2 regions of the Heyndrickxia sp. MSNUG genome follow, and region 1 is predicted to be linked to the other one. Evidence: riboswitches for the same ligand, from Rfam matches in the RefSeq annotation. Region 1 holds a riboswitch; the other holds the start of a gene.

Evidence for each region. Region 1 has a riboswitch for cobalamin ahead of AABM38_RS10755 (acyl-CoA thioesterase). Riboswitches for the same ligand answer to the same signal wherever they lie in the genome.
Region 2: linked by a shared signal. The riboswitch ahead of AABM38_RS01140 (ABC transporter substrate-binding protein) and the one ahead of AABM38_RS10755 (acyl-CoA thioesterase) in region 1 are both predicted to bind cobalamin.

Annotation. Positions count from the first base shown of each region.
Region 1 is NZ_CP150978.1:2,142,201-2,150,186, reverse strand. Features, by position in the region: gene AABM38_RS10765 (ribonucleotide-diphosphate reductase subunit beta) at 1-508, opposite strand, end outside; gene AABM38_RS10760 (ribonucleoside-diphosphate reductase subunit alpha) at 526-2,757, opposite strand; gene AABM38_RS10755 (acyl-CoA thioesterase) at 2,770-3,243, opposite strand; cobalamin riboswitch at 3,407-3,592, opposite strand; gene AABM38_RS10750 (MBL fold metallo-hydrolase) at 3,753-4,568, opposite strand; gene AABM38_RS10745 (patatin-like phospholipase family protein) at 4,836-5,711, shown strand; gene AABM38_RS10740 (VanZ family protein) at 6,130-7,122, opposite strand; gene AABM38_RS10735 (hypothetical protein) at 7,826-7,972, opposite strand.
Region 2 is NZ_CP150978.1:204,777-212,762, forward strand. Features, by position in the region: gene AABM38_RS01125 (GNAT family N-acetyltransferase) at 1-267, opposite strand, end outside; gene AABM38_RS01130 (FtsW/RodA/SpoVE family cell cycle protein) at 267-1,451, opposite strand; gene AABM38_RS01135 (hypothetical protein) at 1,872-2,648, shown strand; cobalamin riboswitch at 2,726-2,927, shown strand; gene AABM38_RS01140 (ABC transporter substrate-binding protein) at 3,282-4,244, shown strand; gene AABM38_RS01145 (FecCD family ABC transporter permease) at 4,210-5,268, shown strand; gene AABM38_RS01150 (adenosylcobinamide amidohydrolase) at 5,268-6,710, shown strand; gene AABM38_RS01155 (VOC family protein) at 6,803-7,186, shown strand; gene AABM38_RS01160 (STAS domain-containing protein) at 7,318-7,563, shown strand; gene AABM38_RS01165 (universal stress protein) at 7,650-7,986, shown strand, end outside.

The sequences.
Region 1 (7,986 bases):
CAACAGTTGGTTCTTCAGCAAATCCTTTATAGCCGTCAGTGATAAAATCATTTCTTTCCCGTAAACTCGGCTCTGTTCTCCAGTAATCAAACACTTCATCCTGTTTTGATTTCGGAACAATGCTTGATAATACATAACTATATGAATGATTATGGACGACCTCCTGCTGCGCCAAAATGATCATCAGGGCATTCAGACTTGAGTCGGTTAAGTAATCTGCCACCTTCCCGGCATAGTCCGTTTGGATACTGTCCAGTAAAGCTAAAAGCCCAATCGTTTTTAAGAAAGCATCCTTTTCATCTTCTGTTAGTGCTGGAAACTTTTTGATATCCTTAGACATATTAATCTCAAAGGGTGTCCAGAAGTTACCTAGCATTCTTTTATATTTTGGATAGGCCCATGGAAAGCGGACATCATCCCAGTTCAGGATATTTGAGCTTCGGCCATTGATAAGGCCTGTCGAGGCGTTTGGAGCATCAACATCAATAATAGATCGTTTTTTTATCATGTTTTCTATCCTCCTAATCAACTATGGCAGCTTTCGCATTCATCTATTTCATTACCTGAAGTAGAGCGTATATAATATATCGTTTTCAGTCCCGATTTCCAGGCATCCATATGAAGATCCAGAAGGGCCTTTGCTTTAATATCATTCCTCACATACAAATTAAAGGAAATGGATTGGTCAATATGACGCTGGCGTTTGGCATTCTGCCTGATGCTCCAATGCTGGTCGATATTGTAGGCAGATTTATAAAACCATGTCGTCCTTGGTGAAAGATCAGGTGCTGTGACTGGTATTTTATAATCCTTTTTCTCCTCGGAATATTCGATTCTGAAGACTGGATCAATACTTGCCGTTGAACCAGCAAGGATTGAAGTGGAAGAGTTCGGAGCCACAGCCATTAAATACCCATTCCGAATGCCATCTTTTTTTACCTCACTCATTAGCTCCCGCCAATTTTCAGAACTATAGTCCCTCTTTTCAAAATATCTGCCAGTACACCAGTCTGATCCCTCGAAGTATGGGTAACTTCCCTTTTCCCTTGCAAGTTCATGGCTTGCCTTGATGGTGAAGTAGGCAATTTCTTCATATAAGGAATTACAATACGAAACCGCCTCTTCACTTTCCCATTTGATCCCTTTTAAAGCGAGCAAATGATGCCACCCAAATGTTCCAAGCCCAATTCCGCGATAATTCTTATTGGTCACTTGAGCTTGTAAAACAGGAATCTCATTGATCTCGATCACATTGTCGAGCATCCTTACCTGGATTTTAACCAGCCTTTCCAGCACATCATCCATCACGCTTTTTGCCAGTGAGATGGATGATAAATTACAAACGACGAAATCGCCTGGCTTTTTATAAATAATGATCTTTCCATCCTTGACCTTTTCCTCTTCCAGAACGGTAGGACTCATATTTTGGGCAATCTCCGTACAAAGATTGCTGCAGTATACCATCCCTTTATGTTGATTGGCATTCAGGCGGTTAACTGTATCCCGGTAAAACATATAAGGTGTGCCGGTTTCTAGCTGCGACACCATAATTGACTTAAAGATTTCGATTGCAGGCACCACCTCGCGAGACAACTCCTGCTGGTACACACACTCCCAATATTTTTCTCGAAAAGATCCCTCGCCCTTTTCTTCATCGTAATAATCCTCCAGCGAATATCCCATTACTCGCCTTACTTCATGCGGATCAAACAAATACCAGTCTCCCCGCTTCTCCACTTGCTCCATGAATAAATCAGGAATGCAAACACCAGTGAATAAGTCATGTGTTCTTTGCCGCTCATCGCCATTGTTTAATTTCGCGTCAAGGAATGGGAAAATATCTTTATGCCAAACATCTAGATATACAGCGATCGCTCCCTGTCTTTGCCCTAACTGGTCAACAGAGACTGCCGTATTATTCAGTTGCTTCATCCACGGAATCACACCTGAACTGATTCCTTTAAAACCCTTGATGTCACTGCCCCTGCTTCTGATTTTCCCAAGGTAAATCCCGATTCCTCCGCCATTTTTACTCAGTGTCGATACATCGGTATTCGAATCATAAATGCTCCTTAAATCATCCTCGACCGTATCGATGAAGCAGCTCGACAATTGCCCATAGCTTTTCCCTGCGTTCGATAGCGTAGGGGTTGCGACTGTCATATAGAGATTGGAAAGAGCCCAATACGCTTCCTCAATCAGCTCAATTCGTTTCTCTTTTTGCTCATTCGCCAATAATGTCATTGCGATGATCATGAATCGTTCCTGAGGCAATTCAAGAAATTCACCTTTATGGGACCTGGCCAAATACCTTTCAGCCATTGTCAAAAGGCCTATGTAAGTAAATAACCGGTCCTTCTCAGGGTTAATTATTTTTTCCAAGCAGTCAATTTCATCCCTAGAATACGATTTTAGCAGTTGTCTATCATAAATCCCCACTTCAACTAGTGTGTTAATCAATCCATAAAAAGAACCATAGCCACGGTTTTCACTGGTTTTTCTAGTCTCCGCACTGAGTCTATATAACCTTTTTAAATAAAAATGAGCAGCAACATAGGTCCAGTCCGGTTCATGACTGCTGATTCTTTCTATCGCGGTTAAAATGAACATGTTCTCAAGTTGATCTTGAGACATATCTTTAACTTCCAAATTTTTTAGGACCTTTACGATAAATTCTGTAAAATCCAGATCAGGATGTATTCTTACAACTTCTCTTATTAAATGTATTGTGTTTTCTTTTTTCATTGTGGCAATCATTTATATCTCCTCCTAAGCTTTTGAGTTCCTCATTTCCAGACGTCGCTGCTTTCTCACTTCAGCAGTTTTTAGCAATGCCCGTTCCTCAACTGTTTCTGGTAGAACACCGGGAACAGGTATCGGTCCGCCATTGGAGCCCTTTGCCACCATCGTCAAAATTGAAGTGGTCGTTAACGTTTTTGTGGCGGTCTCGAGATTTTCACTTTCCACTTTTACAAAGACCTCCATCGATGTCCGGCCTGTCGAGATAACAAAGGCTTCAAGTGTTAAAATATCTCCGACCTTCGCTGAGGATAAAAAATTCACTGAATCAATTGAGGCTGTCACAACTACCTTCCTGCTATGCTTCATTGCAGCAATCGCCGCAATTTCATCCACATACGCGAGGACTGTCCCACCAAAAATGGTACCCATATGGTTCGTATCCGGCGGTAAAACTAGGTGCGATTGAATCGTTCTTGAAACGTCCGATGATATTGCTTCCATTTTCCTGCTCCTTTTCAATTGAATCACTGCTCCAGGAGAAAAAATGGGAATAAAAAAACCCATCACTAAGGATGGGTTTTGTAAACGTTGATCACTAATAGACACATAGATATGGAGAGTCTGCTAGTTGATCCTCGTTTTACCTTCCCAATTCCCGAAGAAGATAACACGTATAAACATGGCAGGTCTCCTGACTTGTGCCTTCATCCTACTTTAAGTCCTTCCCATCTATTTTTTAGACAGTGGTCATCACTTATTTCGTCAGCACTTACAGTTGCGGGAACAGTTCTGGACTTCAACCAGATTCCCTATTAAGCCTTTTTCAGGCACCATATTTACCGGCATATTCAATATGTAGTCGTTAAATTGATAGACAACACAATATATCGTATTGTCTTACTAGATAATATAGGAGTTAGAGGTCAAATTCAACTATTAAATATTCATCTTTCAAAAATTTTCATGTAAAGCTCCAACTCTATGCTTTACCGGTTTAAAAGTTTGTATTGTTAAATTGTATTCCCCTTTAAAATCGATGTGACAATATGAAGTGAATTCCATTCTCCCCTCGATAACTTATAAATTGGGTATTTTTTCGGAAAGAGTTTATCGCAGATTAGCTCTGCTTGATTTCCTTCTTTGTGTAAGGATAATACTTGCTGCTGTATGGACAATAAATAATCAAGTTTACGCTTAAGAGCTTCTCGGCCATCCTCAACAAATCCTGCATGATTACAAAAGACATCCTGGAAATCATACATCAATACCTTTTCTAATGAATGAATAATTTGCGGGATACTTTCCTCTGCTAATGCGACTTTTGTTTTCTCGCTTACAAATAAATCCCCTGTAAACAATTGACCTGTTTCCCGGTTTAAAAACACCTTGTGATCATGGGCATGTCCAGGGGTATCGATCACATCCCAACCCGCATTTCTGGATGAAAATGTTTCTGACATTGCTTGAGCATGGAAAGGCTTTCTTCTTCCCCAAAACAGCTTCCGGTAAAGTGGATAATCCGCCTTCTTTCCGCAATACTCAATTGTTTTTTTATCTAAAAAAATAGGAAGATTCCTGGTTTTCTCAATATAAGCCGCGCAGCCTGTATGGTCTTCATGAAAATGAGTGATCATGACTTGATCAAAATCCGCTTCATCAATAAATGATTCGAAAAATGTATGTAAGGACTGTGCGCCCGTATCAATTAAAACTCCATCAACTAAATAACTGTAAACATTTAAGGAAACACTTTGGAATCTTATTTGTCCATTTACATAGAAAACACCATTTTTCTCGCCTAAAGTTGATCTTTTCTTTAAAAGCATTCCCTTCACTCCTCTTCCTTTACACCAAAATATACCATACAGATCTGATTCTTGTTATAAATTTGCTGATATTGAATTCCGATGAAATATTTAAGCATGACTAAAAAAGCGGCCCCTGATCTCAATTTTCACTCGTTGATTTTTTGTTTAGCCAGCTTCTTCTTGAGCATTCTTCTCCCTTTGGTCATCCATGTGTGGTAGACTATTCTTTATTCAATCTATTCGTATACAAATAATGGAGATTTTGTTTTTTTGGGGGGATTGAGCATGTATAAAAGTGGTCTAGTTCTAGAAGGCGGTGGCATGCGCGGGGTCTATACTGCCGGTGTTTTGGATTATTTTTTGGAAAAAGAATTATTTTTTCCGTATATTATAGGCGTGTCGGCTGGTGCGTGCCAGGGATCGTCGTACGTATCGAGGCAGCATGGACGTAATCGACAGGTTACTATCGATTTTGTGAGACATCCTGAATACATTTCCTACCGTAACCTGTTCCTAAAAAAGGAACTGTTCGGAATGGATTTTATTTTTGACAGGCTTCCTAATGAGCTTGTTCCCTTTGACTTTACCACCTTTAACAGTTCAACAGACAAGTTCCTCATCGGAACTACGGATTGCATGACAGGAGAACCCGTTTACTTTGAAAAGAATGATTACCCTGAGGATGTTCTCAAGCTGATCAGAGCCTCCAGCACCCTTCCATTTATGGCTCCAGCAATTGAGTTTCAAGGGAGGACACTGATGGACGGAGGGATTGCCGACCCGATTCCAATCCGGAAAGCCCTAAGTGATCAAGTTGAAAAAAATGTGATTGTCCTTACCAAACCAAAAGGATACAGAAAAAAGAAGTCCTCGTTCTCATGGGTGCCAAAATACGCTTTTAAACAATATCCTGGTTTAATTACAGCTCTAACAACTCGGTATCAGCTATATAACGAGACTCTCGACTTTATCGAGGAGCTAGAAGAAAAGGAAGAGCTTTTTGTCATAAGGCCATCCGTTAGCATGAATATCGGCAGGGCAGAACGCAATCCAGTCAAACTGACTCAACTGTACGAGCTCGGCTATAATGATGCCAGGAATGGTTATGAACGAATCGCGGATTGGCTGAAAAATAATGATCGATTAATTCATACCCTATAATACTGAAAGAAGCAGCAATTTATTGTGGCAGATTCTGTTACTAGTCACAAATTTAATATATGTCCGGCAAATAGACCATCGAAATGTAATTAAATTTGATGGTCTATTTTTTATATAGAGGCAAAATGATTTTGCCAAAATCTTATTTTTTGTTATAGAATTTGCGTTTCATTTTGCAGTCTAATAGACCCTTATGTAAGCCTGCAAATTACGGTACATTTTAACCCGCAACATTGCTAAAAATTAATAGAAGGAATAAAGAACGCTTAACGTCATTGTTAAGCGTTTTTTGGTTTTGTCATATGGTCATCTTAAACTAAAGCACCCGTTAGTTTAAGAAATTAATCACAATACAACAACGAAAATAAGGTACCCCTCTCGTATGTAGCTTATTTTCGTTTCTTTGTTGAGGTTTTTGTTAGAATAATGCTCTTATTTTTTCTCTTATATTGTTTATAACTTTTTGTCCTGTGTTTACCTCTGTAAGAGTAATATCCCACATCACAGCATTTGTAATTGGGTTTGGGTCTTTGTTAATTACTTTTATGGTAAGGTCAGTTACGCCATCTAAAGGGATTTGAAAATCCTCCTCGCCTGTGATTGATAACCCTAACGAATAAATGACTGTTCCGCCACTGATGAATTCTATGTCACTACCTTCTGTTCTTGCAGCGTTAATTACATCGTCCGGTATGGCGACATAGCCTGTTATGTTTTTATATTTGCCATCTAAGTAATACGTGAATTCATTGTTTTTCGTATTATTCCTACTATACAGATTTATTTGAGGCGTAACCTCTTTTCGGTCTACTGTAAAGCTGGACAAGCTTTCATCCCACTGTACAGACCCATCTTTTAAGGTCAGTTCATTCAGAGCTGCGGTTTCACCTCTCCCTTTTTCTAGATAATTATTGATACCGCCAATAATTATAATTGTACAAAGGGCAAGTACAATAGCCATTATGAATATTTTGAAAATCCCTTTTGGTTTATCTCGGTCACCGGTGACTATTCGCTGTGCCGCAAATCCTACCGAAGCACCAAATAAATTAATTATGATATCGTCTATATCAAAAGCTCCTAAACCAGAAAACATTTGTAGAGTTTCAAGTATTGTTATAGACAAAATAAAAAAGGGTATAAAACGTCTAAAACTACATTGAAACAGGAGTGGAATGATAATCCCAAAAGGTATGAACGCTACAAAATTCCCGAACTGAAAAAACCAATTTTGAAAGTCTCTTCCCATTGGATAATGCAATTGAATCGCTCCAGGTATTGGGTTAAATCGTAAGCTAGAGTCTTGCCCTAGGGGACCTCTATTGAAACCAAGATACAAGAAATAGAGGATTAAAGCTGTATATAATGTTAACAACACAATCGTTAGTTTTCGTAACTTTCCTTGATACATAATTACAATCCTTCCTTTTCCGCAGAGTGAGTCTTGTCTACTATTTGATATCCAACGCCTTTTGCCTTAGGAGAACTTGAACATCCCCCTAACGCCACAATGATGACAAGCAAACTGAAATTCCATAATAATCCTCACTCACTCGCACATTTTCCAATTATACCAATAATAAACAGTGTTAATTGTGGAGTTTCAGTTTTTTAACAACTCTGTTTTACTAATTTTTGTTGAGCTTACCTTACCCTTTAGTGAAAAAATCCAGTCTCCTGGTTTTAAGTTCTTAAAAAGACGTGCACTTTCTTTTGCCTCTTCAATAGTGTCATAGTCTGTATCTGCAATTACTTACCACTCATTTTCTATTAAAAGATTCATACCATCTTCAGCTAACAAACCAATTTCTGCAAGCATTTTTGCGTAGTCAGCCGCTAAATCCCATCGTTGCCATATTGACATTACCTACCTTAAAAACCAATTGCAGCAGAGATAAGTGAAGATATATGAAATAAAAGGGTGAGAGAAATGAAAATAGCCGATTGTCTAACCAAAGAACAACAACAGCTTAACCGAATTGGCCCCAGGAGAGAGAAGCCTCCAAATCAAATGACCAAGAAAGATTGGGAAGAAAGCATGGGGAAGAACAGGGATACTTACAAGCGAGTGAGAGGAGCTGTGAGAAGACGAAGGAATTAGATTAGCTGTCTACTTATTTTTCGGTTAGTACCATAACTATCAGGAGCATATGTTCAAAAATTAAATCTTTCAGGTATTTATCTTCACACCTTTTGAACTCTTCATCTAACTTTCTGAGTTCATTTAGAAAAAGATCTCTTTCTATTTCATCGAGTTCCAATGAACATTCTCCTC
Region 2 (7,986 bases), 1.9 Mb from region 1:
TCCTTTGCTGCGGTAATCAGGATGGGTCATCACGGTGCCAATTTGCAAAGCTCTGCAGCTGGCTCCTTCAATAATAAAGTCAAGCTTGTTGACTGACACATTCGCGACGATTTTGTCCCCGTCTGCATAGGAGTAAGGGATATAGCGGTTGCCCCAATACCCCAATTCATGCCAGCTGCTAAAATTGATGCCGAAAATTTCATGGGCGAGATCGATAAAACTGTTTCTTAAAAGATCATTGTCGCGGTAATGGCTGATTAATTTCATTAGTTAAAACTCCTGTCATTTGATGCAAACATATATGTTTTATGGTGATAGTGAATGCCGTAGATCAGACCCATGGCGAGCATATTGCCCATGAGTGAGCTGCCGCCGTAGCTGATGAAGGGCAAAGGGATGCCGGTGATTGGCAGCAGCTGAATAGTCATTCCAATATTCTGAAAGACATGAAAAGTGACCATGCTGATCACACCAGCGCTTATATAAGTATTAAATGGATCGTTTGTATCCAAAGCTGTTTTTACTAAATGATAGATTAACAGGAAAAAGAGACTGATGACCACGCTCCCGCCCACGAAACCGTATTCTTCTCCAATCACACTGAAAATAAAATCCGTATGGCTTTCGGGGATATATACTTCCCGGCCGCTGAAGCCTTTACCAGTCAGCATCCCAGAGCCAATTGCTCTTAGTGATTTGATCAAATGGTAGCCATACTCACTCTGGTAGCTTTCAGGATCGATCCAGGCATAAATGCGTCCAAACTGATAGGTCTTCACTTTTAAATATTCCTTGAGTATTTCAGGTTTCCAGATGACGAGATATAGAATTCCCGCACCAAGCGCCGCACCGCCGCCGTAAAGAGGCAAAATGATTTTCCAGGTGATGCCGGAAACGAGAATCAAGCCGGTGAAGATGGCAAGGATAACAAGCGCTGTTCCGAGGTCAGGCTGAAGCATAATCAGTCCGAGTGGGAACGCAGTAATCGCTCCCAGTTTGATAAAGAGTAGCAAGTCTGTTTGGAAGGTCTTTCTTTCATGTTTTTCATGGTGGATGTAAATGGCTTTGCTGAGGGCGAGAATCAGAAAGACTTTCATGAATTCTGAAGGCTGGATGGAACCAATTGGATCGATGACAAACCAGCTTTTTGCATTATTGATATGGGGAGCGATACTGGCAGGCGCAAGGTACAATCCGATAAGAAGGAAAATGCCAAATCCGTATAAATACCAGGAAAGCCTCCTTGATTGCTCGCTGTCAAATTGCATGACAACACCGATGATGCCTGCGCCGACGACGTACCAGAATATTTGCTTGAACATGAAGTTCTCACTGTATTGTCCAGTTTTCTGCGCACTGTAAATGGCTGCGCAGCTTGTCAGAAAAAACAGCATCAAAATGAATGTCAATGTCCAGTCAAACCGATCATACTTTTTCGAAGGATTTCCCATAACATACACCCTGTCCAATCTGTCTCTTGATACTTACAAATTTATGCTAACAAAGAAAAAATATCCTTACAATGCCTCTGGAGGAAACATTTTCTTATACAGAAATAATAGACGAAGGATGGGAACATTTAGTTGCTCCATATAAACAGTTTGGGCCAAATATTATCTGCTTCAGCGGTCGGGATTCTTTTGGCAGGGATAGACAATAATAAAGATGTTTTTTATCCGAAAAGCTGCAATTATACCGGAAAAATTTTGCGTATCAAAATAAGCTATTTTTGATGTTTTTTGTTAGAATGGAATGAGCGTCATTATGAACGGAAATGTAGCTCAATTTGTCTGAACTCAAATTCGTTCTTTCGCGAATTTGAATCCACAATCCATCTTCACAGCCAAGAAATTGTCCGGGAGGTTTGCCCCTTGAAAAAGCACCATCCTTATAACCGGGAAATGGTATATGTCCATTTGAACGACCGGGATCAATATGTCCTTTCATACGGAATCGAATTTTTTGAATTTGCCCGCTCATTATCGGATTCACTCAATCATTTGCTGCTCCTGAAGCATCAATATGAAGATGGTGAATTTAACAGGCATACCTTATTTGAGTATGTCCCGGAAGATAGTGTGGAAAAACTTGTTGTGGAAAATGTACATGCCTTCGGGGATTTCTGCTGGATTGATTTTGAGGAACTTGAAGCGCTGAATGTGCTTACAGGTCAGGAAATAGCGGAACTCCTCTATCTTGGACATATTAAGCATCATCTGAAGCTCCCATTCTATAATCAGCTGGGCAACCGTTTTGCTTATCTTGCACACGAAGATGGCTGGTTCAATAAGACGTATTACCGGAACTTCAATGACTTTTTCCGCATGCTCGGAATTGTGATTGCCGGCAAACTTGGTGAATTGAAGCCTGAGAAAACATTGCTTGGTATTAGGAAAAAGAAATCCTACCCATCTGTCAGCAAGGAAATTTTAAAATCGCTGACTCCTGCTTTGAAGGAAGGCGCCGTCTTTTCCCTAAAGAATATGCAGCAAAACCGCAACCGGCTTGAAATCCCGATTTGGATTATCGGCGATTTTTCCAATATGGATGATATGTATGATGAATTTAAAGAAGCAAGCGGGAATGCTTGCGACGGCAAACTTGTATTCGATAAAAAGCTGAAGGAATGGAGCCTGCAGGCACTATAATCCTGTTTGCAGCGAAATTTGATCTTTTTTGAAGCATTTTTTCCGCCATCGTGTATAATTGGATTTAGCGGAAAATTACATAATCATATGAATCGGGTGTCTTTTAAGGCTATGCAAAGCCTTATGAAAACAAGACTTAAAAGGGAAGTTGGTGTAAATCCAACGCGGTCCCGCCACTGTGAATGGAAGCGAGCTGCAAAATGTCACTGTACAAAGTATGGGAAGGCGCAGCAAGCGATGACCATGAGCCAGGAGACCTGCCTGTTCATTGCACCAGCAAACCTACGAGGATAGGGAGGTGCCGACAGGCTCTATGTCTTTTTGTATTTTAAAGAACATTTGCTTACTCGGACATCTCCCCTTTAGGTGGAGATGTTTTTTTATTTTATGGCTCTGTTAAAGCTGAATGATGATTTTTAATACCCTGTTGATTGTAGTGGAAGGCGCGTAGACTCCTGCGGGCTCAAGCTGGACAGGTGAGACCCCGCAGGAGCGAAGCGACGAGGAGGCTCAGCGCCAGCCCCGCGGAAAGCGAAGCGCCTGGAACGAAAATCAACAGACTTGTTTAACAGAGACACTTTATTAAGAAGCTTTTCCGCACATAGCGGAAAACCAAAAATGGAGGAGAAGCAATTGAAAAAGTACTATTCATTCTTATTGGCCATGCTAATGGCGGTCATCGTGCTCGGCGGATGTGGAGACAAACAATCCGAACCGAAACAAAAGGAAAAAGCCACCGAGGAACAGCAGACAGAATTCCCGGTAACGGTAAAAGATGCACTTAATGATAAAGTAGTAATTAAAGAAAAACCGGAAAAAATCATATCACTGATTCCAAGCAATACGGAAATCGTTTATGCACTTGATCATGGCGATGCGATTGTTGGAGTGACGGATTTTGATAATTATCCTGAAGAAGTGATGTCGAAGGAAAAAATCGGCGGGATGGAATTCAATGTAGAAAAAATGATTTCGCTGAAACCTGACCTGGTTTTTGCACATGAGTCAACGGCTGATAGTGCAGCAGCTGGCCTTCAGCAATTGCGGGATGCAGGAATTGCTGTCGTGGTCGTGAATGATGCACAGAAATTTGACGGAGTATACACATCCATTGAGATGATCGGAAAAGCGATAGGCGAGCAGGAAAAGGCCGCTGAACTTGTTGATGATATGAAAAATAGATTTTCAGAGCTGAAGAAACAGGCTGAGAGCATTAAGGAGAATGAGCAAAAGACAGTATTCGTCGAGGTTTCCCCTGCACCAGAAATCTATGCTGCAGGAAAAAACACCTTCATCGATGAAATGCTCGCTTTAATTGGTGCTAAAAACGCGATTGGCGATATGGAAGGATGGCCAAAGGTCGATCAAGAGGCAATCGTCGAGCGTAATCCGGACGTCGTTGTCACAACCTATGGTTATTACTCAGAAAAGCCGGTTGAGCAGGTACTTGCGAGACCGGGCTGGAAAAATGTAAAAGCCGTCAAGGACCAGCAGGTTTTCGATGTCCATTCCGACCTCGTTACCCGTTCAGGTCCAAGGCTGGCTGAAGGAGCAGAGGAGCTTGCAAAAGCCATATATCCGGACGTTTTTAAATAAAAAAGGTTCAGCATATGTTGCTGCTACAGCCTTTTTAATTATATCGATGCTGTTTGGCATATCAATCGGAACTGTTCCCATCCCTGTACCCGCTATTATTAAAATCATTGGTGCTGAAATTTTCCGCTTTCAGGGACAGGGAATCGTTCCGATGCATGTAAGTATTGTAATGGAGATACGGTTGCCGCGCGTATTGCTTGCAGGTCTTGTCGGTGCGTCCCTTGCCATGGCAGGAGCAGCCTTCCAGGGACTGTTAAGGAATCCGCTGGCAGATCCATATACATTAGGAATTTCTTCAGGAGCTTCAATAGGCGCGGTTATTACCTTGTTTTTGGGGATATCGCTTCCTATTGTCAAGTCTTTCACGCTGCCAGTGCTTAGCATTTTGTTTGCATTCGCAACGATTCTATTTGTGTTATTTTTTGCCCGGCAAATCGACCGGCTGCTCAGGGTAGAAACGATCATCTTAACTGGAATCATTTTAAGCTCCTTTCTCGGTGCGTTCATTTCGTTGATGATTGCCCTTTCCGGAGAGGAGCTGCGGCAAATTATCGGCTGGCTGCTTGGCAGCGTATCGATGAGGGGCTGGGAGTATATAAAAATAATCCTTCCATTCTTTATTGTTGGTCTGGTCATTTTGATGGCAAATGCACGGGAACTGAACGCGATGTCCTTTGGAGAAGAGCGTGCCCAGCATCTTGGCGTCAATGTGGAAAGAAGGAAACTGTTGATTCTCCTGTCAGGCGCGCTGTTGACAGGTTCAGCTGTTGCAGTGTCAGGAACAATCGGCTTTGTCGGATTGGTCATTCCCCATTTAACAAGGACTATTTGGGGGCCGGATCACAGACATTTGCTTCCGCTATCGGTTTTAATCGGCAGCGGCTTTCTGATTCTGGCCGATCTTGTATCACGAACCGTGATTGCGTCGGCCGAACTGCCGATCGGTGTGATTACGGCGCTGATTGGCGCTCCGGTGTTTGCGTTTATTTTAATGAGAAATCGTAAGGAAAGAAGTGCTGGATGATGATAACCGTTAACGATTTAACAGGAGGCTATTCGGGAGGAGAAGTCCTGAAGGGGATATCGTTTGCCGTGGGAAAAGGGGAGCTCTTTGGCATTCTTGGTCCGAACGGAAGCGGGAAAACCACTTTGTTAAAAATGATATCCGGTGCTTTGAGTACGAAAAAAGGTGGTATTGCCCTTGATGGCCGGCCGTTGGATGACTACACTCCAAAGCAGCTTGCCCGGCTGATGGCAGTGCTCCCGCAGCATGCTGACCAGGCCTTTCCTTACAGTGTAAAGGAAACGGTATCGCTTGGCCGTTACGCACACCAAAAAGGATGGCTGAACAGCTGGACGAAAGACGATGAGTTCATTGTTCAAAAGGTGATGGACCAGACGGGAATCACCCATTTACAAGGGAAGTCCATTGCTGAATTATCCGGAGGCGAAAAACAGCGGGTGTTCCTGGCCCAGGCTCTTGCCCAGCAGCCGAAGATCCTTCTGCTTGATGAGCCAACGAATCACCTCGACCTTTCTTTTCAAAAAGAACTGCTCGATTTGCTGAAAAAATGGACTGTTGGAGAAGAATTGACGGTTGTGTCTATTTTTCATGATTTGAACTTAGCATCGCTATATTGTGACCGATTGCTGCTGATGGAAGATGGACAGATTTTAATCGTTGATACACCTGTGGAAGTTTTAAAAGAAGAGCGGATTCGGAAGGTGTATAAAACTGAAGTGAAAAATCATCCACATCCTGAAATCGCAAAGCCGCAGCTGCTATTGCTACCGAAAGCTGGGGATGGGGAGAAACAAAACGTGAAAATCGATTCGAGGGAGCTCGATATGTGCAATGACCGTATCGTCCTCAAGTCACCGATCCCGTTAAGGACGATGTCATCGGGAATCACCGGTGCGGGGATAGGTTGGCATCGTTCATTTGTGAACAGGATTGTTCCAGCAGAATATAACTGCAGCGACCATAAGGCGGAAATGGCGGAATATTTGCAGGAGAACGGCTTTCTTCCAAGTGAAACGGTCGGCATGATGACCGCTGTTCCGGCAGAGACTGCCTCCTACGAGCTTTTCGAAGCTGATGAATTTTCGATTTTTGTGCTGGTCTCAGCAGGAAACACGTCGAGGGACCTTCCGCGTAATATCAATACATGGTTGTTCATTAACGGGAAAATTTCCGAGGAAGCTTTTATCCAGAGCGCGATGACGGCGGCTGAAGCGAAGGTGAGTGTCTTGCAGGAAATGGATGGAAGCCATTCTGGCACAGCTGGCACATCACCTGGAATTTCCACGGACAGTATTTGTATCGCCGCTACTCAGCAAGGAGGATTAATATCCTATGCCGGCACAGCAACTCCGCTTGGGAAATTGATCAGCCAGGGAATTTACACTTGTACAAGGGAAGCAATTTTAAACTATCGATCAGCACAATCCGTAATGAAAAGCTGAAGCACAAAGAATGGCGGATATATTTATCCAGCTGCAACGTTGAAGAAGGAATCCTGGAACTGTTCACGAATGTATAAGATGAGGTGATAATCATGGATTTAAAACTAGGGTATGTTATTTTATACGTTGAGGATTTGGAAAAAACAAAACACTTTTACGGTGAATTGCTTGGCCTGAAGCTTCGCAATGAATTTGGCACTTATATCGAATATGAAACAGGCAATACCGTCCTTTCCATGAACACAAGGGAAAGCGGCCGGGAGATCACGAAGCTTCCAATTCCGGATGGACAAAGGAAGGAACAGACCTTTGAACTTGGTTTTGTGACCGAGGATGTAACAGGTACTGTAGAAAAATTACGCGAGGCTGGCGTTCCGATTTTATTGGAACCAACCGAAAAGCCATGGGGCCAGGTAGTTGCCTATGCCGCAGATCCTGATGGGCATTATATTGAGATCTGTACGCCGATTGGATAAAGAAGAATGAATCCCTGTTGTTACGCAGGGATTTTTTTATGTAATCGGATTCCAGTTAGTGAATGTAATTTTAGCGTTTAAATATGAAAGATGGCGGAATGTGAAGAAATTTTATTACAGGTCAGGTGTTTTTGGCTTCCGTAACAGACTTGATTGCCTCCATCGATTTTAAAGAAACAGCAAAAGAAGTAGTGATTGACCTCACTCATGCACATGTATGGGATGATTCAGCCGTTGCGGCAATTGATAAAATTGTCCTGAAATTAAGAGAGAACGGTACGGTAGTCCGTTTGCATGGCTTGAATGAGCCAAGCTCTCATCTGATTGACAGGCTTGCTGTTCATAAACAGGAGGGCGCCAAGCTTTCCGGGCATTAAATAAATTTTGGAAAAGCACGTTGACTATTCAGCGTGCTTTCTTTTATATATTAGATAATAGATTCATAGGCAGGGGGAGAGTATCGATGTTTCATAAAATTTTACTCGCGGCAGATGGTTCTGACCATTCTGTGCGAGCGGCAAAAAAAGCCGCAGAACTGGCAAAATTAAGCGGGGATAGTGAAATCACTGTAGTTTACGTCATTGATGGACAGACATCGAAGGAAGATATACTCCACAATCCCGATCGTTCTGTGGTTGAGGAAAAAAGGAGACTTAGACTCCAGCCAGTGACAAGCCTGTTTAACAGCGAAGATTTGAACTTTAAGCTGGAAAAATTATTGGGCGAACCTGGTCCGGCAATTGTTGAATATGCTAACAAGAGTGACTTTGATGTAGTGGTAGTCGGAAGCCGCGGATTGA